2 regions of the Pseudomonas sp. LY-1 genome follow, and region 2 is predicted to be linked to the other one. Evidence: predicted binding sites of a transcription regulator. Region 2 holds the regulator's gene; the other holds the start of a gene.
What was found. Region 2 encodes sigma-54, which starts transcription at its own class of promoters, with help from an activator protein. Its sites were predicted from a motif close to ANTGGCATNNANNTTGCTNT; they were not measured.
Positions count from the first base shown of each region.

Region 1: the regulator sigma-54 is predicted to act here: its motif matches at 3,938-3,957, upstream of glnA (glutamate--ammonia ligase).

Region 1 is NZ_CP094353.1:642,437-657,460, forward strand. Features, by position in the region: gene ntrC (nitrogen regulation protein NR(I)) at 1-287, opposite strand, end outside; gene glnL (nitrogen regulation protein NR(II)) at 284-1,369, opposite strand; gene MOQ67_RS02855 (chorismate mutase) at 1,681-2,217, opposite strand; gene glnA (glutamate--ammonia ligase) at 2,431-3,837, opposite strand; gene thiI (tRNA uracil 4-sulfurtransferase ThiI) at 4,172-5,626, shown strand; gene typA (translational GTPase TypA) at 5,766-7,586, shown strand; gene MOQ67_RS02875 (YkgJ family cysteine cluster protein) at 7,782-8,216, opposite strand; gene MOQ67_RS02880 (glycogen/starch/alpha-glucan phosphorylase) at 8,453-10,903, shown strand; gene MOQ67_RS02885 (DUF2339 domain-containing protein) at 11,061-14,600, shown strand; gene MOQ67_RS02890 (DUF3999 domain-containing protein) at 14,600-15,024, shown strand, end outside.
Region 2 is NZ_CP094353.1:1,287,013-1,302,036, forward strand. Features, by position in the region: gene MOQ67_RS05855 (ZIP family metal transporter) at 1-438, shown strand, start outside; gene MOQ67_RS05860 (HPr family phosphocarrier protein) at 477-749, opposite strand; gene rapZ (RNase adapter RapZ) at 766-1,623, opposite strand; gene ptsN (PTS IIA-like nitrogen regulatory protein PtsN) at 1,626-2,090, opposite strand; gene hpf (ribosome hibernation-promoting factor, HPF/YfiA family) at 2,103-2,408, opposite strand; gene MOQ67_RS05880 (RNA polymerase factor sigma-54) at 2,484-3,977, opposite strand; gene lptB (LPS export ABC transporter ATP-binding protein) at 4,175-4,900, opposite strand; gene lptA (lipopolysaccharide transport periplasmic protein LptA) at 4,900-5,433, opposite strand; gene lptC (LPS export ABC transporter periplasmic protein LptC) at 5,420-5,992, opposite strand; gene MOQ67_RS05900 (KdsC family phosphatase) at 6,001-6,525, opposite strand; gene MOQ67_RS05905 (KpsF/GutQ family sugar-phosphate isomerase) at 6,526-7,500, opposite strand; gene MOQ67_RS05910 (ATP-binding cassette domain-containing protein) at 7,816-8,625, shown strand; gene mlaE (lipid asymmetry maintenance ABC transporter permease subunit MlaE) at 8,625-9,422, shown strand; gene mlaD (outer membrane lipid asymmetry maintenance protein MlaD) at 9,422-9,889, shown strand; gene MOQ67_RS05925 (MlaC/ttg2D family ABC transporter substrate-binding protein) at 9,901-10,548, shown strand; gene MOQ67_RS05930 (STAS domain-containing protein) at 10,545-10,850, shown strand; gene MOQ67_RS05935 (BolA family protein) at 10,965-11,204, shown strand; gene murA (UDP-N-acetylglucosamine 1-carboxyvinyltransferase) at 11,228-12,493, shown strand; gene hisG (ATP phosphoribosyltransferase) at 12,650-13,285, shown strand; gene hisD (histidinol dehydrogenase) at 13,664-14,989, shown strand; gene hisC (histidinol-phosphate transaminase) at 14,993-15,024, shown strand, end outside.

The sequences.
Region 1 (15,024 bases), 640 kb from region 2:
TGATAGGACGCGACAGCGCTGTCCAGGTCCGAGTGCGCGGTCATGATGATCACCGGCAGGCGCGGGTGCTGCTCGCGAATCCGCGCCAGCAGGTCCAGGCCGCTGGCACCGGGCATGCGGATGTCGGAGATGATCACGTCGGGCTGCTGGCGCGCCAGGCGGCTCATCACCCCGTCAGCGCTGTCGAAGCTCTGGGTGGTCATGCCTTCCTGTTGCAGGGCTTTCTCGAGGACCCAGCGGATAGAACGGTCGTCATCGACGATCCAGACAGTTTCACTACGGCTCATGTCGATGGGGCTCCTTGTTCCAGAGGCAGAAAGATCGAGAACGTGGTGTGGCCAGGATGGCTCTCACATTCGATCAGACCCTGGTGCTGGCTGATGATGTTCTGGGTAATGGCCAGGCCCAGCCCGGTACCGTCCGGGCGGCCGCTGACCATGGGGAAGAAAATGGTTTCCTGCAGTTCTGCTGGAATGCCCGGGCCGTTGTCGGTGATTTCGACTTTGGTCACCAGGCGATGGCGCACGTGGCCGATGGTGAACTGGCGCAAGGCGCGGGTGCGCAGGCTGATGCGGCCCAGGCGCAGCTCGTTCTGGCTGCTGATGGCCTGCATGGCGTTGCGCACGATGTTGAGGACCGCCTGGATCATCTGCTCGCGGTCGATCAACACGTCGGGAATGCTCGGGTCATAGTCGCGCACCAAGGTAATGCAGCCTTGGCTTTCGGCCTCGACCAACTGGCAGACACGCTCCAGCACCTCATGCACGTTGGTCATCGCCAGCGACGGCAGCTTGTTGGAGCCGAGCATGCGGTCCACCAGATTACGCAGGCGGTCGGCCTCTTCGATGATGACGTTGGTGTAGTCCTTGAGGTGCTCGTCCGGCAGCTCACGAGCCAGCAACTGCGCCGCGCCGCGAATCCCGCCCAACGGGTTCTTGATCTCGTGGGCCAGGCCGCGCACCAGCATCTTGCTGGTTTCCTGCTTGGACAACTGCGCTTCTTCCTTGGTGATGCGCAGCAGGCGGTCACGCGGGTGGACTTCGAGCAGTAGCAGGGTGCTGCCGTTGCTCAGGATCGGGGTCACGGCGTAGTCGACGGTCAGGGTCTGGCCGGTCAGGGCGGTGAGCATCGCTTCGCGCTTGGTGAACGGATGTGCCTGCTCCACTGCCTGGCGCAACGAGCTCAAGGCTTCGGCCGACTCGGTGAACAACTCGCTGATGAACTGCCCATGGCTGCGCTGCCCGCTGATGGCCAGGAGCATCTCCGCCGCCGGGTTCATGTACTCAAGGCGCAGGTCGTCATTGAGCAGGATGGTCGCGGTGGTCAGGTTGTCGAGTAACAAACGGTGCAGTGCATCGCTGATGGTCATCAGGACCTCTTTTGGAGCAAGGCGCGGGCTTGAGGCACACGCTGATACAAGGAAAATGCAAAAACCAAACCAAGGCTCCGAAAAGAAGCGTTTAAGCCCTGAAATAAGGGTTTAAGGCTCGAAACTGTGGCGTTCTGCCAGCTTCATCGGGTAGTTTCGAACCAAAATGGGCTGGGTCGGTGGGAAGGGTGCAGGCTATCGCACCAATATAGTGCGATTTTGTGACGATTGTTCAGGAAGCGCGAATTCACACAAATCAAATGCGGGAGGGGGATTGCCTCCTCCCACATTTTTGGATCGGGTGTACCGTTTTAGTCTTTGTAGATACACAGCTCGGCGGTCGCGCGGATCATCGCCAACTGCTGCATCGGCTCATTGAGCGGCTCATGCACGGCTTCGGCCAGCCATTGCGGGCACTGTGGGTCGGTGCGCTGCGGGCTGAAGTCGGCCAATTGCTGCAGCAGGCGTTTTTGCAGTTGGTCCAGTTGCGGGCGAATCTGCTTGACCAGGTCCGGGCGCGGATCGTCGGGGGCCTTGCCCTGGAACTGCCAGTCGGAAAGATGGGCGTACTGCACCAGTTTGTTCGCTTCGATCTGTGCCGAGAAGAACTGCCCGGCGGCGGCAGGGTCCAGCTTGTAGCTCGGGGCCTGGGCGACGACGCTGGCGATCACCTCTTGCTCGCGTTTCTTGTCTTCTACGGGCTTGTGGCTGTCCCACTTGCTCAGGGCGACCTGGTCGGCGATCGCCAGGCGCTCGGCGATGCTGTTGAGTAAAGGTTCGAGGCTGGGCGGCGCAGCGCTCGCACTGGCACTGACGAATAACAGAGCGAACACAAGTCGACGTTTCAATGCTGATCTCCTTGTGAGAGGGGGCTTGCCCCCCCCCCCGATAGCAGAGTGTCAGTCAGCACCGGTATCAACTGATCCACGGCTATCGGGAGCAAGCTCCCTCCCACCTTTTTGATTGGGTTTGCAGGTGCGGAGCTGTGTAATCCCCGGGCAAAAAAAGACCTCCCGAAGGAGGTCTTTTTCGATCACGCCATGTTAAGCGACGCTACCGGATCAGCAGCTGTAGTACAGCTCGTATTCCAGTGGGTGTACGAAGGTGCGGACTTTGATTTCTTCTTCGCTTTTCAGCTCGATGTAGGCATCGATGAAGTCGTCGCTGAATACGCCGCCTTTGGTCAGGAACGCACGGCCCTTGTCCAGCTCTTCCAGGGCTTCTTTCAGGCTGCCGCACACTTGTGGGATCTCTTTGGCCTCTTCAGGCGGCAGGTCGTACAAGTTTTTGTCGGCGGCGTCGCCTGGGTGGATCTTGTTCTGGATGCCGTCCAGGCCAGCCATCAGCAGTGCAGCGAAGCCCAGGTACGGGTTGGCTGCCGGGTCCGGGAAGCGGGCTTCGATACGGCGAGCGCGCGGGCTGGACACGTAAGGAATACGGATCGATGCGGAGCGGTTACGAGCCGAGTAGGCCAGCATTACCGGTGCTTCGAAACCTGGGACCAGACGCTTGTAGGAGTTGGTCGACGGGTTGGTGAAGCCGTTCAGGGCCTTACCGTGCTTGATGATGCCGCCGATGAAGTACAGGGCGGTGTCGGACAGGCCGGCATAACCTTCGCCAGCGAAGGTGTTCTTGCCATCTTTAGCGATGGACAGGTGAACGTGCATACCCGAACCGTTATCGCCGTACAGAGGCTTAGGCATGAAGGTTGCGGTACGGCCGTAGGCATCAGCCACGTTGTGTACGCAGTACTTCAGGGTCTGGACTTCGTCAGCCTTGGCAACCAGGGTGTTGAACTTCACACCGATTTCGTTCTGGCCGGCAGTCGCCACTTCGTGGTGGTGTACTTCGATGACCAGGCCCATTTCTTCCATGGCGTTGCACATGGAGGTACGGATTTCGTGGTCGTGGTCGAATGGCGGAACTGGGAAGTAGCCACCTTTGATACCTGGACGGTGGCCTTTGTTGCCGCCTTCTACGTCCTGGTCGGACATCCACGAACCTTGTTCGGAGAAAATCTTGAACATGGAGCCGGAGATGTCGGACTTGAACTTGACCGAATCAAAGATGAAGAATTCTGGCTCTGGGCCTACGAATACGGTGTCGCCGATACCGGTCGACTTCAGGTATTCCTCGGCACGCTTGGCGATCGCACGTGGGTCGCGGTCGTAGCCTTGCATGGTCGAAGGCTCGATCACGTCGCAGACGATGATCAGGGTTGGGTCTTCGGTGAACGGGTCCAGCACGGCAGTGCTGTCGTCCGGCATCAGGATCATGTCGGAAGCTTCGATGCCTTTCCAACCGGCAATGGAGGAACCGTCGAACATTTTGCCTTCTTCGAAGAACGCGTCATCCAGCGCGTCGCGAGCCGGCATGGTCACGTGGTGCTGAGTGCCTTTTGTGTCCGTGAAGCGCAGATCAATCCACTTAACGTCATGATCTTTGATGAGTTGAACCGACTTCGACATGGTGTCCTCCGGGGTGGCTTCGGGCTGGGTAGTGGAGTTAGCCCTTAGAATGTGGGTGATGCCGGCGCGGATAGTCCGCCATGGCAACCTGCCTCACAAGAGAGCAAATTGCATGCCAGTGCGCCAACATGGCCTTTTTGCGTCAAAATGGCCCCTATAACAGTGCAAACCGCGGAAATGGAATAAATAACGCACTGCAATGTGGCGTGCATTTGCGCAAATGACCTTTTTTGGTGCGTTGCACCGTTGATGCATATTAACTGGTTAAACCTTGAGCGATTTCCGCTATAATCCGCGCCCCCCTTTTTCGGCAGGCCCTGCGCGCGCTGTTTCCATGAAATTAATCGTTAAAGTCTTCCCCGAGATCACCATCAAAAGCCGACCGGTACGGATGCGTTTCATCCGTCAGTTGGCCAAGAACATCCGTGCCGTGCTCCGCGATCTGGACCCGGCTGTGGTGGTGAACGGTGTGTGGGACAATCTCGAGCTGGAAACCCGTGTCACCGACGCCAAGGCCTTGAAGGATATGACCGAGCGCCTGAGCTGCATGCCGGGCATCGCGCATTTCCTGCAGGTCGACGAGTACCCGCTGGGCGACTTCGACGACATCACCGAAAAGTGCAAACAGCACTTTGGCAGCGAGCTTGAAGGCAAGATTTTTTCGGTGCGCTGCAAGCGTGCCGGCAAGCACCCGTTCAGCTCCATGGATGTGGAAAAATACGTCGGCAGCAAGCTGCGTCGCGAGTGCGGCGCAGCCGGAATTTCCCTCAAGGCGCCGCAAATTGAAGTGCGGATGGAAATTCGCGACCAACGGTTGTTTGTGATCCACAGCCAGCACAATAGCATTGGTGGCTACCCGCTCGGCGCCCTGGAACAGACCCTGGTCTTGATGTCCGGCGGTTTCGATTCCACGGTGGCGGCCTACCAGATCATGCGCCGCGGCCTGATGAGCCACTTCTGCTTCTTCAACCTGGGCGGACGTGCCCACGAATTGGGCGTGATGGAAGTCGCGCACTATATCTGGAAGAAGTACGGCAGCTCCCAACGCGTGCTGTTTGTCAGCGTGCCGTTCGAGGAAGTACTGGGCGAAATTCTCGGCAAAGTCGATAACAGTCATATGGGCGTAGTATTGAAGCGTATGATGTTGCGCGCAGCGTCCCGAATTGCCGATCAACTGCAGATCGACGCGCTGGTGACCGGCGAAGCGATTTCCCAGGTATCCAGCCAGACGCTGCCGAACCTGTCGCTCATCGATTGCGTGACCGAGAAGCTGGTGCTGCGCCCGCTGATCGCCAGCCATAAGCAGGACATCATCGACCTGGCGGAACAGATCGGCACTGCCGACTTCGCCAAGCACATGCCCGAATATTGCGGGGTCATCTCGGTGAACCCCAAGACCCACGCCAAGCGCAACCGCGTGGAGTATGAAGAACAACAGTTTGATATGGCGGTTCTGGAGCGTGCGCTCGAGAACGCCAAACTGGTCCCGATCGATCGTGTCATCGACGAGTTGGGCCAGGATGTGCAGATCGAAGAAGTCAGCGAAGCCCTGGCCGGTCAGATCATCATCGACATCCGTCACCCGGATGCCGCTGAAGACGAGCCGCTGGAAATCGCTGGCATCGACGTACAAACGCTGCCGTTCTATGCATTGAACGCGCGTTTCAAGGAACTGGATAACAGCCGTCAGTACCTGCTGTATTGCGACAAAGGCGTGATGAGTCGCCTGCATGCCCACCATTTGCTCAGTGAGGGGCATGCCAATGTGCGCGTTTATCGACCGAGCTAAGAGCCCGGGGCTGTTTGCCTGTGGCCTGCGTCACCGGCCCCCCGACTCTGCCGTCAAGCTGTAACGGCAAGGCCTGACTCTACTGTTAATCGCTGCCACGACCTGTCAGCACACCGAATCCTCTGATCGAGATACACAAGTGATCGAAAATCTACGTAACATCGCCATCATTGCTCACGTTGACCATGGTAAAACCACCCTGGTAGACAAACTCTTGCGTCAATCCGGCACCCTGGAGCGCAACGAGCTCAACGACGAGCGCGTGATGGACTCCAACGACCAGGAAAAAGAGCGCGGTATTACCATCCTGGCTAAAAACACCGCTATCAACTGGAACGGCTACCACATCAACATCGTGGATACCCCGGGCCACGCCGACTTCGGCGGCGAAGTAGAACGCGTAATGTCGATGGTCGACTCCGTTCTGCTGCTGGTTGACGCTCAAGACGGCCCTATGCCGCAAACCCGTTTCGTGACCAAGAAGGCGTTCGAAGCCGGCCTGCGTCCGATCGTGTGCATCAACAAGGTTGACCGTCCAGGCGCGCGTCCGGATTGGGTTCTGGACCAGATCTTCGATCTGTTCGACAACCTGGGTGCTACCGAAGAACAACTGGACTTCCAGGTTATCTACGCTTCGGCCCTGAACGGTATCGCCGGTCTGGATCACACCGCCATGGCGGAAGACATGACCCCGCTGTACCAGGCCATCGTTGACCACGTTCCACCACCGAAGGTTGACCGTGACGGTCCGTTCCAGATGCAAATCTCGGCACTGGACTACAACAGCTTCCTGGGTGTTATCGGTGTTGGCCGTATCGCTCGTGGTAGCGTCAAGCCGAACACCCCGGTTGTCGCTATCGGCGCCGACGGCAAGAAACGCAACGGTCGTATCCTGAAGCTGATGGGTCACCACGGCCTGCACCGCATCGACGTTGAAGAAGCGTTCGCCGGCGACATCGTGTGCGTCAGCGGTATGGACTCGCTGTTCATCTCCGACACCCTGTGCCAGCCGGACACTGTCGAGGCGATGAAGCCTCTGACCGTCGACGAGCCAACCGTTTCCATGACCTTCCAGGTAAACGACTCGCCTTTCTGCGGTAAAGAAGGCAAGTTCGTGACCTCCCGTAACATCAAGGAACGTCTGGACAAAGAGCTGCTCTACAACGTGGCACTGCGCGTTGAAGAAGGCGACTCGGCTGACAAGTTCAAGGTTTCCGGCCGTGGTGAGCTGCACCTCTCGGTACTGATCGAAACCATGCGTCGCGAAGGCTTCGAAATGGGCGTTGGTCGTCCTGAAGTGATCATCCGTACTGTTGACGGCGTGAAGCAGGAACCGTTCGAAAACGTCACCATCGACACCCCTGAAGAATCCCAGGGCAAGGTCATGGAAGAGATGGGCCTGCGTAAGGGCGACCTGACCAACATGGTGCCGGATGGCAAAGGCCGTGTGCGTCTGGAATACAACATCCCTGCGCGTGGTCTGATCGGTTTCCGTAACCAGTTCCTGACCCTGACCAACGGTGCTGGCATCCTGACCTCGATCTTCGATCGCTACGACACCATGAAGTCCGGCGACATGTCCGGCCGTCAGAACGGTGTTCTGGTTTCGGTTGAAACCGGCAAGGCGCTGACCTACTCCCTGGAAACCCTCCAGGCGCGTGGCAAGCTGTTCGTTGAACACGGTCAAGAGATCTACAACGGTCAGATCGTTGGTCTGAACAGCCGTGACAACGACATGGGCGTCAACCCAACCAAAGGCAAGAAGCTCGACAACATGCGTGCTTCGGGTAAAGACGAAACCATCGCTCTGGTTCCACCTGTTCGCTTCACCCTGGAACAGGCCCTGGAATTCATCCAGGACGACGAGCTGTGCGAAGTCACGCCTAAGTCGATCCGCCTGCGTAAGAAGATCCTGGACGAAGGCGAGCGTACCCGCGCTGCCAAGAAAGCCAAGAACTGAGTTAACTCAGGCTGAATGAAAAACGCCCCCGGTCGAAAGGCCGGGGGCGTTTTTTTATGTCTGCAGGTTTTGTGCTGAAGGTGCCGGCCCTATCGGGGGCAAGCCCCCTCCCACATTTTGAAGGCGTTCACAAATCAAAACTGTGGGAGGGGGCTTGCCCCCGATAGGGCCCTTGAGAACCCTGCAAAACATGGATCAGAACTTATCGAGAGTCTTGAAATTGGTCTCGCGCACCACTTCCTTGGGCTTGTACGCGCAATACCCCGGCCGCGGGCCGATTTTCGGGTGGTTGCGGCAGGTATCCGGGCGCTTGTCATAAATAGTGCAGAAGCGCGTCTTACGATCCAGGTACAGGCAGTCGTTGTTGCTCATGCGCTGCAGGGTGAAGATCTCGGATTTGCTGTTGTAGCGCTCGACGATGCCTTCCTTCTGCAAACGCTTGGCGATGTTCTTCGGCGGGTCGCCGCGCTCGAATTCATCGACGATGCCAATGCGGATCAAGTCTTTGATCTTCACTTCGACCGGCAGCGTGCAGCAGCTGGACACGCAGCCTCCGCACATGTGGGCGGAATATTTCTGCCAGGTCTCGAGACGGTCGAGTTCCGCGGCGGCGATCAGTTGAGGCTTCATCAGGGTTCCAAGGTGGGGCGGTATCCGGGCGCGCGATCATACCGGGATTGATGGTTTTTTGAACAATATTTTCGGGTTTTCAGCTCGAAGGCGGCTCGAACAGTGATCGGGCACGACCCCTGCATTAAATTCATGCAAAGGTGAATGAGTTAAAAAACTGCCGAACCAGCGCGTCGACCGCCGGTCAGACCGACTAGGCTCTAGCAACTCCTTCAATCTCGCCCGAGGTCACACCGATGTCTCAGGAACCGCTTGCACGAGAAGCAGAGGTAGCCGCATTTCGCGATGCTGTCTTGACCAAACTCACCTACGCGGTGGGCAAAGACCCGGATCACGCCTTCGACCATGACTGGTTCGAAGCCATTGCCCTGGCCGCCCGCGACCAGATGGTCGATCACTGGATGAACCATACGCGGCAAATCTACCGCAAAGGCCAGAAGCGGGTGTATTACCTCTCGCTGGAATTCCTCATCGGCCGCCTGCTCTTCGACAGCCTGAGCAACCTCGGCCTGCTGGAGATCGCTCGCGAAGCGCTCACCGAGTTGGGTGTCGACCTGGAACGCATCCGCCTGCTGGAGCCCGATGCAGCGCTCGGTAACGGCGGTCTGGGGCGCCTGGCGGCGTGCTTTATGGAAAGCATGTCGACCCTGGGCATTGCCGGCCATGGTTATGGCATCCGTTATGAGCACGGGCTGTTCCGCCAGGCGATTGTCGATGGCTGGCAGCAGGAACAGACCGAGCGCTGGCTGGATTTCGGCAACCCGTGGGAGTTCGAACGGGCTGAAGTGATCTACTCGATCGGCTTCGGCGGCAGCGTCGAAACCCTCGCCGATGCCGGCGGCAAGCTGATTCAGGTGTGGTCGCCCAGCGAAACCGTGCGGGCCGTGGCCTACGACACTCCGGTGGTCGGCTGGCGCGGCGCCAGCGTCAACACCCTGCGGCTGTGGCGTGCGCGTGCCGTGGAAGACCTGCACCTGGAGCGCTTCAACGCCGGCGACCATTTGGGCGCCGTCGCTGAAGTGGCCCGCGCCGAAAGCATCTCCCGAGTGCTTTACCCGGCCGACAGCACCGAAGCGGGGCAGGAACTGCGCCTGCGCCAGGAATACTTCTTCGTCTCGGCCTCGCTGCAAGACCTGCTGCGCCGCCACAAGAACATGCACGGCTCGGTGCTGAGCCTGGGCGAACATGCTGCCATTCAGCTCAACGACACGCACCCGTCCATCGCGGTCGCCGAGTTGATGCGGCAACTGGTGGACCTGCACGATATTCCCTGGGACGCGGCGTGGGACGTCACCGTCGAAACCCTGTCGTACACCAACCACACACTGCTGCCCGAAGCCCTGGAAACCTGGCCGGTCGGCCTGATGGAACGCATGCTGCCCCGGCACATGCAGATCATCTACCTGATCAACGCGCAGCACATCGACTCGCTGCGCGCCAAGGGCATCCACGATTTCGACGTGCTGCGCGCCGTGTCGCTGATCGAAGAAGACAACGGCCGCCGCGTGCGGATGGGCAACCTGGCGTTCCTCGGCTCCCATAGCGTCAACGGCGTATCCGGCCTGCACACCCAACTGATGCGCAGCACGGTGTTCTCCGAACTGCACAAGCTGTACCCGGAGCGCATCAACAACAAAACCAACGGCATCACCTTCCGCCGCTGGCTGTACCAGGCCAACCCCCAACTCACCGGCATGCTCGTCGACGCGCTGGGCGCGGACATCCTCGACAAGCCCGAACAGCGCCTGATCGAACTCGAACCGTTTGCCGAGAAGCAGGCCTTCCGCAAGGCCTTTGCCGAACAACGCCTGCACAGCAAGCGCGCGCTGGCCGAGATCATCCATGAGCGTCTGGGTATTGCGGTCAACCCGGCGGCGATGTTCGACGTGCAGGTCAAGCGCATCCACGAGTACAAGCGCCAGTTGCTCAACCTGCTGCACACCGTGGCGCTGTACCAGGCGATCCGTGCCGAGCCCGAGACCGACTGGGTGCCGCGAGTGAAGATCTTCGCCGGCAAGGCGGCGGCGAGCTATCACCAGGCCAAGCTGATCATCAAGCTGACCAACGACATCGCCCGTACCGTCAACAACGACCCCACCGTGCGCGGCTTGCTCAAGGTGGTGTTCCTGCCCAACTACAACGTCAGCCTGGCGGAAAGCATCATCCCGGCGGCGGACTTGTCGGAGCAGATTTCCACCGCCGGCTTTGAAGCATCGGGCACCAGCAACATGAAGTTCGGCCTTAACGGCGCGCTGTCCATCGGCACCATGGACGGCGCCAACGTCGAGATGCACGAGCGCGTGGGCGGCGAGCACATGTTTATCTTCGGCCTCAGCGCCCAGCAGGTGGAGGCCCGCAAGCACGCCGGTGAATTCCACGCCGGGCCGGACATCGCCGCGTCCCATCGTTTGAGCGATGTGTTGCAAGCGATTCGCGGCGGGGTGTTCTCGCCGGACGATCCGGGCCGTTATGTGGGCTTGATCGATGGGCTGATCGAGTACGACCGCTTCCTGGTGTGTGCCGACTTCGATGCCTACTGGGAGGCGCAGACCCGGGTCGACGCGCATTGGCATGATTCCAAGGAATGGTGGCGTTCGGCGGTGCTCAATACTGCGCGGATGGGCTGGTTCTCTTCGGACCGCACCATCCGCGAATACGCCACCGAGATCTGGAAAGCGCTCGACTAAACACCCCAAAACCAAAATGTGGGAGGGGGCTTGCCCCCGATAGCGGACTGTCAGTTTGCAGATATGTGACTGGCACACCGCTATCGGGGGCAAGCCCCCTCCCACATTGGTCCCGCGTCGATATACTAGGTCCCGGTTTGCTTAGGGAATATCGACCATGCAATGGATTTTCATGCTGATTGGGCTGGCGCTCGGCTGGACGCTCGATGAGTCGTTCGGCGACGCGGGCATCGGCGCGCTGCTGGGGTTGGGCGTTGGCCAGGCGATTCGCCTGTCGATGCTGGCTTCGCGCACGGATGAACAAGGCCGTCAGTTGGAGACCGCGCAGAAAGCGCTCACCGCGCTGGAACAACGCCTGGCGCAAATGGAAAAGCCTGCACCCGAACCTGCGCCGCTCGCACACAGTGTGTTGGTCGAATCCCCCGTCGCCGAATCCGCCCCGCCGGCCAAGGCCCCCGAGCTTATCTGGGAACTGCCCGCCGAACTGGCGCCGACCCCCGTCGCCATTGTCGCCGAACCAAGCCAGGCGTTACCGGCGGATGTGTGGACGCCTGCCGAGAAACCGCCTGCACCTGAACCGGTTATCCCCCGAGGCCCCAACCTGATCGAACGTGCCATCCGCGGCGCGCGCAATTGGCTGTTCGGCGGCAATACCGTGTTGCGCGTAGGCGTGGTGCTGCTGTTCCTCGGCCTGGCCTTTTTGCTGCGTTATGCCACCGAAGGCATGGTGGTGCCGATCGAACTGCGTTATGCCGGGGTTGCCGCCGCCGCTTTGGGCCTGCTGGGCCTGGGCTGGTGGTTGCGGCTGCGCAACAGTAATTACGGCTTGATGCTGCAAGGCACCGGGATTGCGGTGCTGTACCTGACGGTGTTTGCCGCAATGCGCCTGCACCCGTTGATCGACCCGGGTGCGGCGCTGGGCCTGCTGGTGGCTGTCACGCTGTTTTCGGCGATTCTGGCGATCACCCAGGATGCGTTGGGCCTGGCCTGCGCAGCGGCGCTGGGCGGGTTTGCCGCGCCGATCCTGACTTCCACCGGCGCCGGCAGCCATGTGGCGCTGTTCAGCTACTTCGCCCTGCTCAATGCCGGCATCCTCGCCATCGCCTGGTTCAAGGCCTGGCGCCTGCTCAACCTGATCGGCTTTGTCGGCACCTTCGGCATCGGCTTCGCCTGGGGCCTGCGTTCGTATGCGCCGCAGCTGCTGTGGAGCACCGAGCCGTTCCTGATCGTGTTTTTCCTGATGTACCTGGCCATCGGCCTGCTGTTCACCCGGCGCAAATTGCTGGAGATGAACGACGCGCCCGAGGACGACAGCCGGGGCGCGCTGCTGCGCTGGTCGGCGGCCAAGGGCGATTATGTCGACGGCAGCCTGCTGTTCGGTCCGCCGCTGGTGGGCTTTGGCTTGCAGTTCGCACTGGTCCAACACCTGGAGTTTGCCGCTGCGTTCAGCGCCCTGGGCCTGGGCATCATCTACATGGGCCTGGCCCGACTGCTCAGTGGCGGGCGTGCCTTGCTGCTGGCGGAAACCTGTCTGGCCCTGGGCGTGATCTTCGCCAGCCTGGCGATTCCCCTGGGCCTCGACGCGCGCTGGACCGCAGCGGCCTGGGCGGTGGAAGGCGCCGGGATCTTCTGGCTCGGCCTGCGCCAGCAACGGCCGTTGGCGCGGGCGTTCGGCCTGTTGTTGCAACTGGGCTCGGCGCTGGCCTTCCTCAGTGAACTGCGCGTCGGCGCACACACAATGCTGGACGGTGCGCCATTGGGCGCGCTGTTGCTGGGTGCCGCGTTGCTGTTCAGCTTCGCGCAGTTGCGCAACGCCTCCACCGAACAGGCGGCGGCTTGGGAGCGCAAGGGCTTGCCGGTGTTGGCCAGCCTCGGGCTGACCTTCGTGTACCTGCTCGCACCGCTGTTGTTGCTGACCCAGGGCACCGCCATCAGTTGGGCGCTCGCCGGCCTGGCGACGCTGTACGTGGGCCTGCGCATCGGTTCACGGACCTTCCTGTTCACCGCGTTCGCCGTGCAACTGCTGGGTGGCGCGTTGTTCTTGTTGCGCCTGCAAGGCGGTGATGGCGCGGCGGTATTCAGCGCGGGTTGGGGCGGTTTGCTGACGGCCTCGCTGATCGGGCTGGCGTTGATCGGCGGCATGCTGCTGGCGGCCCGTGACGACATGGTGCGCAGCGACGCGCGCCTGTTGCGCGGGTTGTCGGTGGTGCTGCTGGCCGGCCTGGTGTTGATCAACCTGGCCGTGCTGTTTGTGCTGCCTTGGGAAAGCGCCAGCGGGGTGTGGGCGGCGAGCGGTCTGCTGATCATCTGGTTGAGCCTGTACCTGCAACAGCGCGTCAGTTTTGTGTTCGGTTTGCTGCTGCAACTGATCGGCGGCGCGTCGTTCCTGCTGGCGGTGCCGGAACTGCTCGGGCCGTTGACCAATGAAGGTTTGCGTCCGTTGGCGCACAGCGGTTTCTGGACGCCGATGGTGTTGTGCCTGGCCGCTCTGGTCGGCGCCTGGCGCTTGCAGCGCGAACCTCATGCGCCGGTGTTTGCTGTGCTGAAACTGCAACGCCTGTCCGACCTGTTGCTGGTATGGGGCGCGGCCTGGTGGGCGCTGGCGCTGATCGGCGAAGTGCTGCGGTTTATCCCGCAAGCGTTGCAGGGCGCGTTCCTGCTGGGTATCGCCGCGGCGAGCGTGGCGCTCTGGACGTTGCTCGCGGCGCGCCTGCGCTGGGCCTCGCTGGCGATGCTCTGCACTTTGCTGATGCCGGCGGCGGCAGCGGTGTTGCTGGTGTCTGCCCATAGCTACTATCACCCGGCGGCGCAGTTCGGCTGGCTGGCCTGGCTGGCGGTGTTCGCGGTGCATTTCATCTCATTGCGGCGCTTGGCGGCGGTGGCTCCGGCCAAAGTACTGAGCGTTGCCCATGTGTTGGGTTGCTGGATGTTGATCGGCGTCCTGGCGCTGGAGCTGCGCTACGGCCTGTTGTTGCTGTCGAGCGAATACAACGCCTGGCGCTGGCTGGGCTGGGCGATCCTGCCGAGCCTCTACCTGGTGCTGGCGGCTGCGCCGCGCAGTTGGCCATGGCCGGTGTCGGCCTATGCCAAGGAGTACCGCGTGCTGGCGGCGCTGCCGTTGGCGGTGCTGATGCTCGGCTGGTTCTGGCTGGCCAATACGTTCAGCGACGGTACGGCCAAGCCGTTGCCCTATGTGCCGCTGATCAACCCGCTGGACCTGGGCCTGCTGTTTGCCCTGCTTGGCGTGTATCTGTGGTCGCGCAGTGTGGCGCCGCAGCGCGGGCCGCGTGCCGAATGGATCGCCCAAGGGGTGGCGGGGGCTTCGCTGTTTGCGTTCTTCACGGCGCTGGTGATGCGTACCGCCCACCATTGGGGCGGCGTGCCGTTTCACCTGGACGCGTTGCTGGAGTCGATGCTGGTGCAAGCCGGTTTGTCGATCATCTGGACCCTGATCGCCCTCGGCCTGATGATCGGCGGTCACCTGCGCCATCGTCGCGAAGTTTGGCTGATCGGCGCGGCGTTGATTGCCGTGGTGGTGGCCAAGTTGTTTTTTGTCGAGCTGAGCAACCGTGGCGGCCTGGCGCGGATCGTGTCGTTCATTGGCGTGGGCGGGTTGTTGCTGGTGGTGGGTTACTTCGCACCGCTGCCGCCCAAGCGCGCCGAACCTGTGTTGGAAACTGAAGGAGCATCCTCTTGATCGGTAAGTTGAGCGTGGCGGTAGTGGGCGTGTGTGCGACATTGTCGGTATGGGCCCAGGAAACGCCCGCCGACTTCTCCGCCCAGGTGCCGCTGAGTGTCAGCGGCAACGGCCCATGGTATCGCCTCGAATTGCCGCTGGCCGTGCAACTGAGCGCGCGCCAGGCCGACCTCAGCGACCTGCGCGTATTCAATGCCGCCGGTGAGCCCCAGGCCTACGCGCTGTCGCGCCAATCCGCGCAACACACCGAGAACCGTAACGTTGCCGATGTGAAGTGGTTCCCGCTGTACGCCGCCGACACCCGCGAAACCTTGCCAGCGGTGGTGATGAAGTCCAGCGCCGAAGGCACCTTGCTGGAGGTGCGCCCCTCCACGGCAACCACGACCGGCCAGCAGGTGCTGCGCGGCTGGGTGCTCGACGCCAG
Region 2 (15,024 bases):
CCGCCACGCATCTGGCTGTTCGTGTTTGCCATCATCGCGCACAACATCCCGGAGGGTATGGCAGTTGGCGTCTCGGCGGGCGGCGGCATGCCGGATGCCGACAGCCTGGCCATGGGCATCGCTTTGCAGGATGTGCCCGAAGGCCTGGTGATTGCGTTGGTGCTGGCCGGGGCAGGGATGTCGCGGTTCAAGGCGTTCCTGATCGGTGCGGCTTCGGGCTTGGTCGAGCCGATATTCGCAGTGCTTTGTGCCTGGTTGGTGAGTCTGGCGCAGGTGCTGCTGCCGTTAGGCTTGGCGTTGGCTGCTGGCGCGATGCTGCTGGTGGTCACTCACGAGGTGATCCCCGAATCGCGGCGCAATGGCCATGAAAAGCTCGCCAGCCTGGGACTGTGCATCGGGTTTTGCTTGATGATGGTGATGGATACTGCATTGGGCTGAAGCTGTTGCGGCTTCAGCCTCTGTCTCGTCGGGTGGGTTTATTCACCCTCATCAAAGAAGTTATTGATCAGCTTGGTCAAGGCGTCCATCGCTTCCTGCTCTTGCTCGCCTTCGGTCTTCAAATGAATCTTGGTGCCCTTGCCGGCGGCGAGCATCATCATCGCCATGATGCTCTTGCCGTCGACCATGGTTTCCGGAGTGCGTCCAGCGCGAACCTGGCAGGGGAACTGCCCGGCAATGCCGACGAACTTGGCTGAGGCGCGGGCGTGCAGGCCCAGCTTGTTGATGATTTCAATTTCCAGAACGGGCATCGCGGGGGTGTTCCTTTCAGCTAAGGTCGCGGTGGCGAACCTGGACGTTCTTGAGGGTTTGTTGCAGCATCTGGCCCAGGCGTTCGGTCAGGTAGACGGAACGGTGGTGGCCGCCGGTGCAGCCGATGGCAATGGTGACATAGGCCCGGTTGCTGGCGGCAAAGCGCGGTAGCCATTTGAGCAGGTAGCTGGAGATGTCCTGGAACATCTCCTCGACATCCGGTTGCGCGGCCAGGTAGTCCGCCACCGGCTGATCCAGCCCCGACTGGTCCCGCAACTCCGGCTTCCAGTAAGGATTGGGCAGGCAGCGCACATCGAATACCAGATCGGCGTCCACCGGCATGCCACGCTTGAAGCCAAACGACTCGACCAGAAAGGCCGTGCCGGGCTCGGGCTGGTTCAGCAGGCGGAGCTTGATGGCATCGCGCAGTTGGTACAGGTTGAGGCTGGTGGTGTTGATCTTGAGGTCGGCGAGGTCAATGATCGGCCCCAACAGCTTGGTCTCGTCCTCGATGGCTTCGGCCAGCGAACGATGCGGGCTGCTGAGGGGGTGACGTCGACGGGTCTCGGAGAAGCGTTTGAGCAGGGTTTCTTCGTCTGCGTCCAGGTACAGCACATCACAGTGAATGTGCTTGGCGCGCACTTCCTCAAGCAGTGCCGGGAACCGCGAGAGGTGGCTGGGCAGGTTGCGGGCGTCGATCGACACGGCGACCAGCGGCTGTGCCAGTTCGGTGTGGATCAGCGCGCGCTCCGCCAACTCCGGCAGCAGGCCGGCGGGCAGGTTGTCGATGCAATAGAAGCCGTTGTCCTCAAGAACATTGAGGGCGGTGCTTTTACCTGAGCCGGAGCGGCCACTGACGATGATCAAACGCATGATTACTGCTCGTCTTGTTCAGCCAGGACAACCTGATACAACGCCTCATTGCTGCTGGCACTGCGCAGTTTGTCGCGTACTTCCTTGCGGTCAAGCATGCTGGCGATCTGCCGGAGCAGTTCCAGGTGTGCATCGGTGGCGGCTTGCGGGACCAGCAACACGAACAGCAGGTCGACCGGGGCACCGTCGATGGCGTCGAAATCGATGGGAGCGTCCAGGTGCAGCAGGGCGCTGACAGGTGTCTCGCAGCCTTTGAGGCGGCAGTGAGGAATGGCGATGCCGTTACCAAAACCGGTCGAGCCGAGTTTTTCACGGGCAATCAGAGCCTCGTAGACATCTTGCATCTCCAGCTCAGGCACTTGTTTGCTGATCAGGTTGGCAATCTGTTCGAGGGCTTTCTTCTTGCTGCCCCCCGGCGCGTTCACAAGGGAACGGCCGGGAGTCAGGATGGTTTCAAGTCGGATCATGGGTGGGGAGTGTTAGCGGCCGGTGCCCTGTAGGAGGCTCTGCTGCTTTTCCTTATGCTTTTTGATTTGGCGATCCAGCTTGTCGGTCAGGTCGTCAATGGCGGCATACATATCAGAATGCTCAGCATTGGCGACGACTTCTCCGCCGGGTATACGCAAGGTGGCTTCGATTTTCTGCTTCAGCTTTTCGACAGTCATAATGACTTGCACGTTGGTGATCTTGTCGAAATGCCCCTCAATTCGTTTGAGTTTTTCGCCGATATAGGTGCGCAGCGCGTCGGTCACTTCCAGTTGGTGTCCACTGATATTGACTTGCATACAGCTTCTCCTTCGTTGCCAGTGCATAAAGCGGCAGGCAGAGATGCCTGCCACTGGAACGCTGTGGCCTGCCCGTCACATCAAACGCTTACGCTCGCTGGAAGGCGCGATCCCAAGGGACTCGCGGTACTTGGCGACGGTTCGACGGGCGACCTGAATGCCTTGTGCCTCCAGTAAACCAGCGATCTTGCTGTCACTCAACGGCTTTTTCTGATTTTCCGCGGCAACCAGTTTTTTGATGATTGCGCGGATCGCCGTGGACGAGCATTCGCCGCCTTCGGAGGTGCTGACATGGCTGGAGAAAAAGTATTTCAGCTCATATATACCCCGTGGGGTATGCATGAATTTTTGCGTCGTTACCCGGGAAATCGTCGATTCGTGCATGCCCACCGCTTCTGCGATGTCGTGCAGGACCAGCGGTTTCATCGCTTCGTCGCCGTACTCAAGGAAGCCGCGCTGGTGCTCGACGATTTGCGTGGCCACTTTCATCAGGGTTTCGTTGCGGCTTTGCAGGCTCTTGATGAACCAGCGCGCTTCCTGCAGTTGGTTGCGCATGAAGGTGTTGTCGGCGCTGGTGTCGGCGCGACGGACGAATCCGGCATATTGCGGGTTGACCCGCAGGCGCGGCACCGATTCCTGGTTCAGCTCCACCAGCCAGCGTTCGTTGTCTTTGCGCACGATCACATCGGGGACGACGTATTCGGCTTCGCTGGACTCGATCTGCGAGCCCGGACGCGGGTTGAGGCTCTGCACCAGCTCGATGATGTGGCGCAGGTCGTCTTCCTTGAGCTTCATGCGGCGCATCAGTTGGCTGTAGTCGCGGCTGCCCAGCAGGTCGATGTAGTCGGTGACCAGGCGTTGGGCTTCAACGAGCCAAGGGGTCTTGGCGGGCAGCTGGCGCAATTGCAGCAGCAGGCACTCGCTGAGGTTGCGCGCGCCAATGCCGGCGGGCTCGAACTGCTGGATGCGGTGCAGGACGGCTTCGATCTCGTCCAGTTCGATGTCCAGTTCCGGGTCGAAGGCTTCAAGAATCTCTTCGAGGGTCTCGTCCAGATAGCCCTGGTTGTTGATGCAGTCGATCAGGGTCACAGCGATCAGGCGATCGGTGTCGGACATCGGCGCCAGGTTCAATTGCCACAGCAAGTGGCTCTGCAGGCTCTCGCCGGCGGAGGTGCGGGTGGTGAAGTCCCACTCGTCGTCATCATTGCTGGGCAGGCTGCTGGCGCTGGTCTGGTAGACGTCTTCCCAGGCGGTGTCCACGGGAAGTTCGTTGGGAATGCGTTCGTTCCATTCGCCTTCCTCCAGGTTGTCCACCGTAGGGGCGGTTTCCTGGTAAGAGGGTTCCTGCACGTCGGAATTGGGTTTTTGCTCGATGTTGTCGGCCAGCGGGTCTGCATTATCGAAGTCGTCGCCTTCTTCCTGGCGTTCGAGCATCGGATTGGACTCCAGGGCTTCCTGGATTTCCTGTTGCAGGTCCAGTGTCGACAATTGGAGCAGGCGGATGGCCTGTTGCAGCTGCGGTGTCATCGTCAGCTGCTGGCCCATTCTCAGGACTAGCGATGGTTTCATGGCAGGGGCTTAACACCTTATTCGCCGGCGCAATGCGCCATCCACGACAGGGCGCGTGAGCGCCAAACATAAGCAAATTATATGCCTGATATTGGAGGCTTTGCCTAGAGCGCGGTAACAATAAAAATCCGGAGGTTTTCATTGACTCCCGCGCACCTTGGCGAACGGCCTGCCACCGCCTTTTTTTCCAGGCAGGCCTACAGGCGGAACTCGTGGCCCAGATACACTTCCTTGACCAGTTCGTTGGCCAGGATCGTGGCCGAATCGCCTTCGGCAATCAGTTGCCCATCGTTGACGATATACGCGGTTTCGCAGATATCGAGGGTCTCGCGGACGTTGTGGTCGGTGATCAGTACACCGATGCCCTTGGCCTTGAGGTGATGGATGATCTGCTTGATGTCGCCGACCGAGATCGGGTCGACACCGGCAAACGGTTCGTCCAGCAGGATGAACTTCGGTGCAGTGGCCAGGGCGCGGGCAATCTCCACGCGGCGGCGTTCACCGCCGGACAAACTCATGCCGAGGTTGTCGCGAATGTGGTTGATGTGGAATTCCTGCAGCAGGCTTTCCAGCTCCTTGCGGCGGCCGTCGCGGTCGAGTTCCTTGCGGGTCTCGAGGATCGCCATGATGTTATCGGCAACCGACAGTTTGCGGAAGATCGACGCTTCCTGGGGAAGATAGCCGATACCGGCGCGCGCACGGCCGTGCATCGGCTGGTGGCTGACGTCGAGGTCGTCGATCAGGATGCGACCTTGGTCCGCCTGGACCAGGCCGACGATCATATAGAAACAGGTGGTCTTGCCGGCACCGTTGGGGCCAAGCAGGCCGACGATCTGGCCGCTGTCGATCGACAAGCTGACGTCGCGCACGACCTGACGGCCTTTATAGGCCTTGGCCAGATGCTGGGCTTTCAGGGTTGCCATTACTCGGCCTTCTTCTTCGGCTGGATAACCATGTCGATACGTGGACGCGGTGCGGTGACCTTGGTGCCGTTGGCGCGACCGGCGTTGGCAACCTGCTTCACGGTGTCATAGGTGATTTTTTCACCTTCCGTGGAGTTGCCGTCGGGGCTGAGTACCTTGGCCTGGTCGATCAGCACGATGCGATTTTGCTGGGCGTGATACTGGATGGTTTTACCGTAGCCCTTCATCGGGGCGGTGTCGGTGGCAGACTGCTTCTGTTCGAAGTAGGCCAGGTTGCCCACCGAGGTCACGACGTCAATGTCGCCAGCAGGGGTGCGAGTCAGCGTCACCGTGTTGCCGGTGATCTTCATCGAACCCTGGGTAATGATCACACCGCCGGTGTAGGTTGCGACGCCTTGCTTGTCATCGAGCTGTGCATCGTCGGCCGAAATGTGGATCGGTTGCTGGCTATCGTTCGGCAGAGCCCAGGCGCTCACGCTTCCCAGTGCTGCGCCCAGACTGAGCAAAATAGGGAGGGTTTTAACGAGCCTCATACTGTCCTCTTACGTTCGATAGCAGGTGTATCCTGCTTTCTTTCAAATACGCTTTCATTCCCTTGCCAGTCGATACACCGCCAGCGCCGTCGATTCTAACGTCTTGCTCGGTCTGCGCATATTGCTTCTGTGGGAATACGGTCATGCGACTGCTGGTGATGATGGTGTCGCGGTTCTGTGCGTCGGTCCGTGCGACGCGCACCGAGTCGATCAGTTCCACTTCGGTGCCGTCCGGGTTGACTTCGCCACGCTTGCTGGTGACGTGCCAAGGGAATTCGGTGCCGCGATACAGATTCAAATCGGGGTTGGTCAGCAGGGTGACTTCGGACGCTTTCAGGTGCTCGACCTTGTCCGAGGTCATTTCATACTGCACCTTGCCATCGGGCAGGAACTGCACGCTGTAGGCATTGGTGGCGTAATAGTCGATAGCGCCTTGGTCAACCTGCGCCACAGGCTGGTCGAGAAAGCGCTCCGGGCTGATATTCCAGTAGCCAACCGCCAGGAGCAGCGCGGCGATGACCCCGAATAGCAGGAAGTTGCGAATCTTTTTGCTCAGCATAAAACGCTCTATAGGTAGGCGGCGTGGGCCGCTTCAAGGCTACCCTGGGCACGCAGGATCAACTCGCAGAACTCGCGGGCGGCGCCTTCGCCGCCACGGGCCGTGGTGATGCCGTGGGCATGCTCGCGAACAAATGCCGCCGCATTGGCGACAGCCATGCCCAGGCCCACCCGGCGGATCACCGGCAGGTCGGGCAGGTCGTCGCCCAGATAGGCAACCTGCTCATAGCTTAGGTTGAGTTGGCCAAGAAGCTCGTCCAGGACGACTAGTTTATCCTCCCTGCCCTGATACAGGTGAGGAATCCCCAGGTTTTGTGCGCGGCGTTCCACAACCGGGGTTTTCCGACCGCTGATAATCGCGGTTTGCACGCCCGCCGCCATGAGCATCTTGATGCCCTGGCCGTCGAGGGTGTTGAACGACTTGAATTCGCTGCCGTCCTCGAGGAAGTACAGGCGGCCATCGGTCAGCACGCCGTCAACGTCGAAAATCGCCAATTTGATGTGCTTGCCGCGTTGCAACAGGTCGCTGGTCATTTACATCACTCCCGCACGCAGCAAGTCGTGCATGTTCAGGGCGCCAATCGGGCGGTCATTGCCATCGACCACCACCAGCGCGCCGATCTTATGGTCTTCCATGATCTTCAGGGCTTCGGCCGCCAGCATTTCTGCGCGTGCAGTCTTGCCGTGGGGAGTCATCACCGCATCGATGGTGGCGGTGTGGATATCGATAGTGCGGTCCAGGGTGCGGCGCAGGTCACCGTCGGTGAATACGCCGGCCAGGCGCCCGTCGGCTTCCAGGATCACGGTCATGCCCAGGCCCTTGCGGGTCATCTCCATGAGTGCGTCCTTCAGCAGAGTGCCGCGCTGTACGTGGGGCAGTTCATCGCCGGAATGCATGACGTTTTCCACTTTCAGCAGCAGGCGTCGGCCCAGTGCGCCGCCCGGATGGGAAAACGCGAAGTCTTCCGCCGTAAACCCACGTGCTTCCAGCAGCGCCACGGCCAGGGCATCGCCCATGACCAGCGCGGCGGTGGTGGAGGAGGTTGGCGCCAGGTTCAGCGGGCAGGCTTCAGCGGTCACATGAACATTCAGGTTCACTTCGGCAGCCTTGGCCAGCGTCGACTCCGGGTTGCCGGTGATGCTGATCATCTGGATGCCCAGGCGCTTGATCAACGGCAGCAAGGTCACGATTTCGTTGGTGGTGCCGGAGTTGGACAGTGCGAGGATGATGTCATCCTTGGTGATCATGCCCATGTCGCCGTGGCTGGCTTCGGCCGGGTGGACGAAAAACGCCGTGGTCCCGGTGCTTGCCAGGGTGGCGGCGATCTTGTTGCCGACGTGACCGGACTTGCCCATGCCGACCACGACCACGCGGCCTTTGCTGGCCAGAATCATCTCGCAGGCGCGTACGAAATCCACGTCGATATGGGCCAGCAAGCCTTCTACGGCTTCAAGCTCGAGGCGGATGGTGCGTTGTGCGGATTGGATAAGATCGCTGGATTGGCTCATGTCTGAAATCGTATAGCCTGACGAAAAGTCGACGATTATAACGATAATGATCAATTCCCTCACGCAAGTTCGTCAGTCTTTAGTCGTCAGGCGCTTCAGATTCATTCCTCGGTAACATAGCCAGCAACGGTTTTTCCCTGTCTCCAATCTGAACAAGCGCTGTTCCGGCCTTGGGGGCGCTGTACCAGCAGTGATATAGTTCGCCGCCAGTTCGGTCCACCCAGCCCATGTGGCTAACTATATGTTGGGCAACCGTTGCAAACGTTTGTCACAAGCGTGGTGTCTGAGTGAGAGGCTGCATCCCAAGGAGTTTAGATGAGTGCCGATAACGCCTACGCGGTCGAGCTGAAGGGCCTTACCTTCAAGCGCGGGACGCGCAGCATCTTCAATAACGTCGATATTCGCATTCCCCGCGGCAAGGTCACCGGCATTATGGGGCCTTCCGGTTGCGGCAAGACCACCCTGTTGCGTCTGATGGGCATGCAATTGCGCCCCAGTGCCGGCGAAGTGTGGGTCAACGGCCAGAACCTGCCGACGTTGTCGCGCAGCGATCTGTTCGATGCGCGCAAGCACATGGGGGTGCTGTTCCAAAGCGGTGCATTGTTCACCGACCTCGATGTGTTCGAGAACGTAGCGTTTCCGCTGCGGGTACATACCCAACTGTCCGACGAGATGATTCGTGACATTGTGTTGCTGAAGCTGCAGGCCGTGGGCCTTCGCGGCGCCATCGACCTGATGCCGGATGAACTGTCCGGCGGCATGAAGCGTCGCGTCGCCCTGGCGCGTGCCATTGCCCTCGATCCGCAGATTCTCATGTATGACGAACCCTTCGTGGGCCAGGACCCGATCGCCATGGGCGTGTTGGTGCGCCTGATCCGCCTGCTCAACGATGCGTTGGGGATCACCAGTATCGTGGTCTCCCACGACCTGGCCGAAACCGCGAGCATCGCCGATTACCTCTATGTAGTCGGTGATGGCCAGGTACTGGGGCAGGGCACGCCGGAAGAACTGATGAACGCTGACAACCCGCGCATTCGCCAATTCATGACCGGCGATCCCGATGGCCCGGTGCCTTTTCATTTTCCGGCAGCGGACTACCGCTCAGATCTTCTGGGGAAGCGCTGATGCGCAAGACATCTCTTATCGAAAAGGTGCGCCTTTTCGGGCGTTCCGGCATCGACATCATCGAAGTGCTCGGACGTTCGACGATATTCCTGTTTCACGCCTTGCTCGGCCGTGGCGGCATTGGCGGCAGCTTCGGCCTGCTGATCAAGCAACTGCACTCCGTTGGTGTGATGTCCCTGGTGATCATCGTGGTTTCCGGGGTTTTCATCGGCATGGTGCTGGCGTTGCAGGGCTTCAATATCCTCTCCAGCTACGGCTCGGAGCAGGCGGTGGGGCAGATGGTCGCCCTGACGCTGTTGCGTGAGCTCGGCCCGGTCGTCACGGCCCTGTTGTTCGCCGGGCGCGCCGGTTCCGCGCTGACCGCCGAAATCGGCAACATGAAGTCCACCGAGCAGTTGTCCAGCCTCGAGATGATCGGCGTGGACCCGCTCAAGTACATTGTTGCCCCGCGCCTGTGGGCCGGCTTCATTTCCCTGCCGCTGCTGGCGATGATCTTCAGCGTGGTGGGTATCTGGGGCGGTTCGTGGGTGGCGGTGGACTGGCTGGGGGTCTATGAAGGCTCCTACTGGTCCAACATGCAAAACAGCGTGAACTTCAGCGGCGATGTGTTCAATGGCATCATTAAGAGCATTGTCTTCGCCTTTGTCGTGACCTGGATCGCCGTATTCCAAGGCTATGACTGTGAGCCCACTTCAGAAGGGATCAGTCGCGCCACCACCAAGACCGTTGTGTACGCCTCGCTGGCGGTACTGGGCCTTGACTTTATTTTGACCGCCTTGATGTTTGGAGATTTCTGATGCAAAACCGCACTGTGGAAATCGGTGTCGGCCTTTTCTTGCTGGCTGGCATCCTGGCTTTACTGTTGCTGGCCCTGCGAGTCAGCGGCCTTTCGGCCAGCCCCACCGCCGATACCTATAAACTTTACGCGTACTTCGACAATATCGCGGGTTTGACTGTCAGAGCTAAAGTGACCATGGCCGGTGTAACCATCGGCAAGGTCACGGCGATCGATCTGGACCGCGACAGCTTCACCGGGCGTGTGACGATGCAACTGGACAAGAAGGTCGATAATCTGCCGACTGACTCCACGGCATCGATCCTCACCGCAGGTTTGCTGGGCGAGAAATACATCGGTATCAGCGTAGGCGGGGAAACCGCTCTGCTCAAGGATGGTTCGACCATCCACGACACACAGTCGTCGCTGGTGCTCGAGGACCTGATCGGTAAATTCCTGCTCAATACGGTCAATAAAGACGCTAAATGAGGAATCTGTTCATGATCTCTACCTTGCGACGTGGTCTGCTGGTACTGCTTGCAGCACTGCCGTTGATGGCCAACGCGGCAGGTTCTGCGCACGAACTGGTGCAGGACACGACCAGCAAAATGCTGGCTGACCTGAAAGCCAATAAAGAACAGTACAAGCAAGACCCTACCAAGTTCTATGACTCGCTCAACACCATTGTCGGCCCGGTCGTGGATGCCGAAGGCATTTCGCGCAGCATCATGACGGTGAAGTATTCGCGCAAGGCGACGCCTGCGCAGATGCAGACATTCCAGGAAAACTTCAAGAAGGGCCTGTTTCAGTTCTACGGCAACGCCCTGCTCGAGTACAACAACCAGGGGATCACTGTCGACCCTGCCAAGGATGAGTCGGGCGATCGCACCAGCGTCGGCATGACCGTCAAGGGCAGCAACGGCGCCATCTATCCAGTGCAATACACTCTGGAGAAGGTCAGCGGTGAGTGGAAGCTGCGTAACGTGATCATCAACGGCATCAACATCGGCAAACTGTTCCGTGATCAGTTCGCCGACGCGATGCAGCGCAATGGCAACGACCTCGACAAGACCATCAATGGTTGGGCCGGTGAAGTGGCCAAGGCCAAGGAAGAGACCGATAAAGCCGCCGGGAAGCCCGCGCAATGACCGAGGCGGCTGTTCGTATCGGCGATGCCGGCGAGTTGTTCCTCAGCGGCGTGCTGGATTACCGCACCGGGCCCGACCTGCGCAAGCAGGGGCAGGCGCTGATCCAGGCGAGCACCGCACCGTCGCTGGTGCTCGATTGCTCGGCGGTGACCAAGTCCAGCAGCGTCGGCTTGTCGTTGCTGCTGTGCTTCATGCGCGACGCCGAGGCGGCCAAAAAGCCGGTGAGCATTCGTGCGTTGCCCGACGACATGCGTGAAATTGCCGACGTTTCCGGTCTGACCGAGCTGTTGGCGCATCCTTAATACACATATTCAAGAAAGCCCCCCGTCAGAGTCCTGCTATGCGGGGTTCGCAGGCGCGGGGCTTTTTTGTATGATGTGCGACCCGCGCGCACTGGGCGCCGATAGAGGTTGAGCATGCAGGCCCTAGAAGTTAAGAGCTTCCTTGAAGGAAAGCTGCCGGAAACGAACGTAGAAGTTGAAGGCGAAGGCTGCAACTTCCAGCTGAATGTGATTAGCGATGAACTGGCGGCATTGAGCCCGGTCAAGCGTCAACAGCAGGTCTATGCCCATTTGAACCCGTGGATCACCGATGGCAGCATCCATGCGGTCACTATGAAATTTTTCAGCCGCGCGGCCTGGGCCGAGCGCACCTGAGCCCCCAAGGCGTCGAGATTCTTATGGATAAATTGATTATTACCGGTGGTGCCCGCCTTGATGGCGAGATCCGCATTTCCGGTGCGAAAAACTCCGCCTTGCCGATCCTGGCAGCGACCTTGCTGTGCGATGGCCCTGTGACCGTGGCCAACCTGCCGCACCTGCACGACATCACCACCATGATCGAACTGTTCGGTCGCATGGGCATTGAGCCGGTGATCGACGAAAAACTGTCGGTTGAAATCGACCCGCGCACCATCAAGACCCTGATCGCCCCGTATGAGCTGGTGAAAACCATGCGTGCGTCGATCCTGGTGCTCGGCCCGATGGTTGCCCGTTTCGGCGAAGCCGAAGTGGCCTTGCCTGGCGGTTGCGCGATCGGTTCGCGTCCGGTCGACCTGCACATCCGTGGCCTTGAAGCCATGGGCGCCACCATCGACGTCGAAGGCGGCTACATCAAGGCCAAGGCGCCGGAAGGCGGCCTGCGTGGCGCCAACTTCTTCTTTGATACCGTTAGCGTGACCGGTACCGAGAACATCATGATGGCCGCTGCCCTGGCCAACGGCCGCAGCGTCTTGCAAAACGCCGCGCGCGAGCCGGAAGTGGTCGACCTGGCCAACTTCCTGATCGCCATGGGCGCCAATATCAGCGGCGCCGGTACCGACACCATCACCGTCGAAGGTGTAAAACGCCTGCATTCGGCCACCTACAAGGTGATGCCGGACCGCATCGAGACCGGGACCTACCTGGTTGCCGCCGCCGTCACCGGTGGCCGCGTCAAGGTCAAGGACACTGATCCGACCATCCTTGAGTCCGTGCTGGAAAAACTCAAGGAAGCCGGCGCTGAAATCACCACCGGTGAAGATTGGATCGAGCTGAACATGCACGGCAAGCGGCCAAAAGCCGTCAACGTGCGGACCGCTCCGTACCCGGCGTTCCCGACCGACATGCAAGCGCAGTTCATCTCCCTGAACGCGATTGCCGAAGGCACCGGCGCTGTGATCGAGACCATCTTCGAAAACCGCTTCATGCACGTGTACGAACTGCACCGCATGGGCGCGAAGATCCAGGTCGAAGGCAACACGGCCATCGTGACCGGCATCGACAAGCTCAAGGGCGCGCCCGTCATGGCCACCGACCTGCGGGCTTCGGCCAGCCTGGTGATCTCCGCACTGTGCGCAGAGGGCGACACCTTGATCGACCGCATCTACCACATTGACCGTGGCTACGAGTGCATCGAAGAAAAACTGCAGATGCTCGGCGCGAAGATCCGCCGCGTACCGGGCTAGTCCCCGCTGCACGGGCGCAGGGATGCGCCCGCCCGGGGTGTGCAATTGCGTATTCCGGCTGAATGTGTTTCAAATCGAGGCTGTAATGGCCTCGATCTGTGTCTGGCGCCGTTTGCGACCAGACCGCAATAGCCTGATGAAGGACTGACGTTTCCCATGTTGACCATCGCACTGTCCAAGGGCCGCATCCTTGACGACACTTTGCCGCTTCTGGCTGAAGCGGGCATCGTGCCGACCGAGAATCCGGACAAGAGCCGCAAGCTGATCATCCCTACGACCCAGGACGACGTTCGCCTGCTGATCGTGCGGGCTACCGATGTGCCGACCTATGTTGAACACGGTGCCGCCGACCTGGGTGTCGCCGGTAAAGACGTATTGATGGAATACGGCGGCCAGGGCCTGTACGAGCCGTTGGACCTGCGTATTGCCCTGTGCAAGCTGATGACCGCCGGCCGTGTCGGTGATGTCGAGCCTAAAGGTCGCCTGCGGGTGGCCACCAAGTTCGTCAATATCGCCAAGCGTTACTACGCCGAGCAAGGCCGTCAGGTCGATATCATCAAGCTGTACGGCTCGATGGAACTGGCGCCGCTGATTGGCCTGGCCGACAAGATCATTGACGTGGTCGACACCGGCAACACCCTGCGCGCCAACGGTCTGGAGCCCCAGGATTTCATTGCTGACATCAGCTCCCGGCTGATCGTCAACAAGGCATCGATGAAGATGCAGCACGCGCGTATCCAGGCGTTGATCGACACCCTGCGCAACGCAGTGGAGTCTCGACACCGCGGTTGACTCACCCGCGTAGCCAAACGGCTGCGCCCGTCTATCCGCTTCATAGCCAGAATTCTCAGGTGCCCAAGCGGAAACGACTGCTGGGAAGGTGCGCTGACGTTCAATAACGAATCGCGCCTTACCCCAAAAGGCAAGTTATGTTAGTAGAAGATTTTTTTTCAATACCTAGCGACACGTAGCCGCCTGCCTTTTGAGGCAAGGCCCTACGGGTTGGTACTGTGGCCGCGCCATGCCGCGTTGCGGGACTTGGTAAGGAAACTACCCTTACCGGCGTCCCGCGCCTTGCCTGGCACGGCCACAGCACCAACGCGATTCGTTATTGAACGTCAGCGCACCTTCGGGCGCCTGAGTTTTTGCCAATCCTATGAGGCCCTCGCTATGACCACGTCCACTGCAATTGCCCGACTCAACGCTGCCGACCCGGATTTCGCCCATCATCTGGATCATCTGCTGAGTTGGGAAAGCGTGTCCGACGACTCGGTCAACCAGCGGGTGCTCGATATCATCAAGGCCGTGCGCGAGCGCGGTGACGCCGCGCTGGTGGATTTCACCCGCCAGTTCGACGGCCTGGACGTCAAGTCCATGTCAGACCTGATCCTGCCGCGCGAACGCTTGGAGCTGGCCCTGACGCGCATCACCGCGCCGCAGCGCGAAGCCCTGGAACTCGCGGCGGCGCGGGTGCGCAGCTACCACGAAAAACAGAAACAGGATTCCTGGAGCTACACCGAGGCCGACGGCACCGTATTGGGCCAGAAGGTCACGCCGCTGGACCGCGCCGGCCTGTACGTGCCGGGCGGTAAAGCCTCGTACCCGTCGTCGGTATTGATGAACGCGATTCCCGCCAAGGTGGCCGGTGTGACCGAAGTGGTCATGGTGGTGCCGACCCCGCGCGGTGAGATCAACGAGCTGGTCCTCGCGGCCGCCTGCATCGCCGGTGTCGACCGCGTGTTCACCATCGGCGGCGCCCAGGCTGTCGCGGCGTTGGCCTACGGCACCGAAAGCGTGCCGATGGTCGACAAGGTGGTCGGTCCCGGCAACATCTATGTCGCCACCGCCAAGCGCCATGTATTTGGCCAGGTCGGTATCGACATGATCGCCGGTCCTTCGGAAATCCTCGTGGTGTGTGATGGCCAGACCGACCCGGACTGGATCGCCATGGACCTGTTTTCCCAGGCCGAGCACGATGAAGACGCCCAGGCGATTCTGGTCAGCCCAGATGCCGAGTTCCTCGACAAAGTCGCCGCCAGCATCAACAAGCTGCTGCCGACCATGGACCGCGCCGAGATCATCGAGAAGTCGATCAACGGCCGTGGTGCGCTGATCCTGGTGCGCGACATGGAGCAGGCCATCGAAGTGGCCAACCGCATCGCGCCGGAACACCTGGAATTGTCCGTGGCCGACCCACAGGCCTGGCTGCCGTCGATTCGTCACGCGGGCGCGATCTTCATGGGCCGTCACACCAGCGAAGCCCTGGGCGACTATTGCGCGGGCCCCAACCACGTGTTGCCGACCTCCGGCACCGCGCGCTTCTCGTCGCCGCTGGGGGTGTATGACTTCCAGAAGCGTTCGTCGATCATCTTCTGCTCGCCACAAGGTGCTTCCGAGTTGGGCAAGACCGCCTCGGTACTGGCCCGTGGCGAATCCTTGAGCGCCCACGCCCGGAGCGCCGAATACCGCATCCTTGAAGACAATAAGGGGAACTGAGACATGAGCAAATTCTGGAGCCCCTTCGTCAAGGA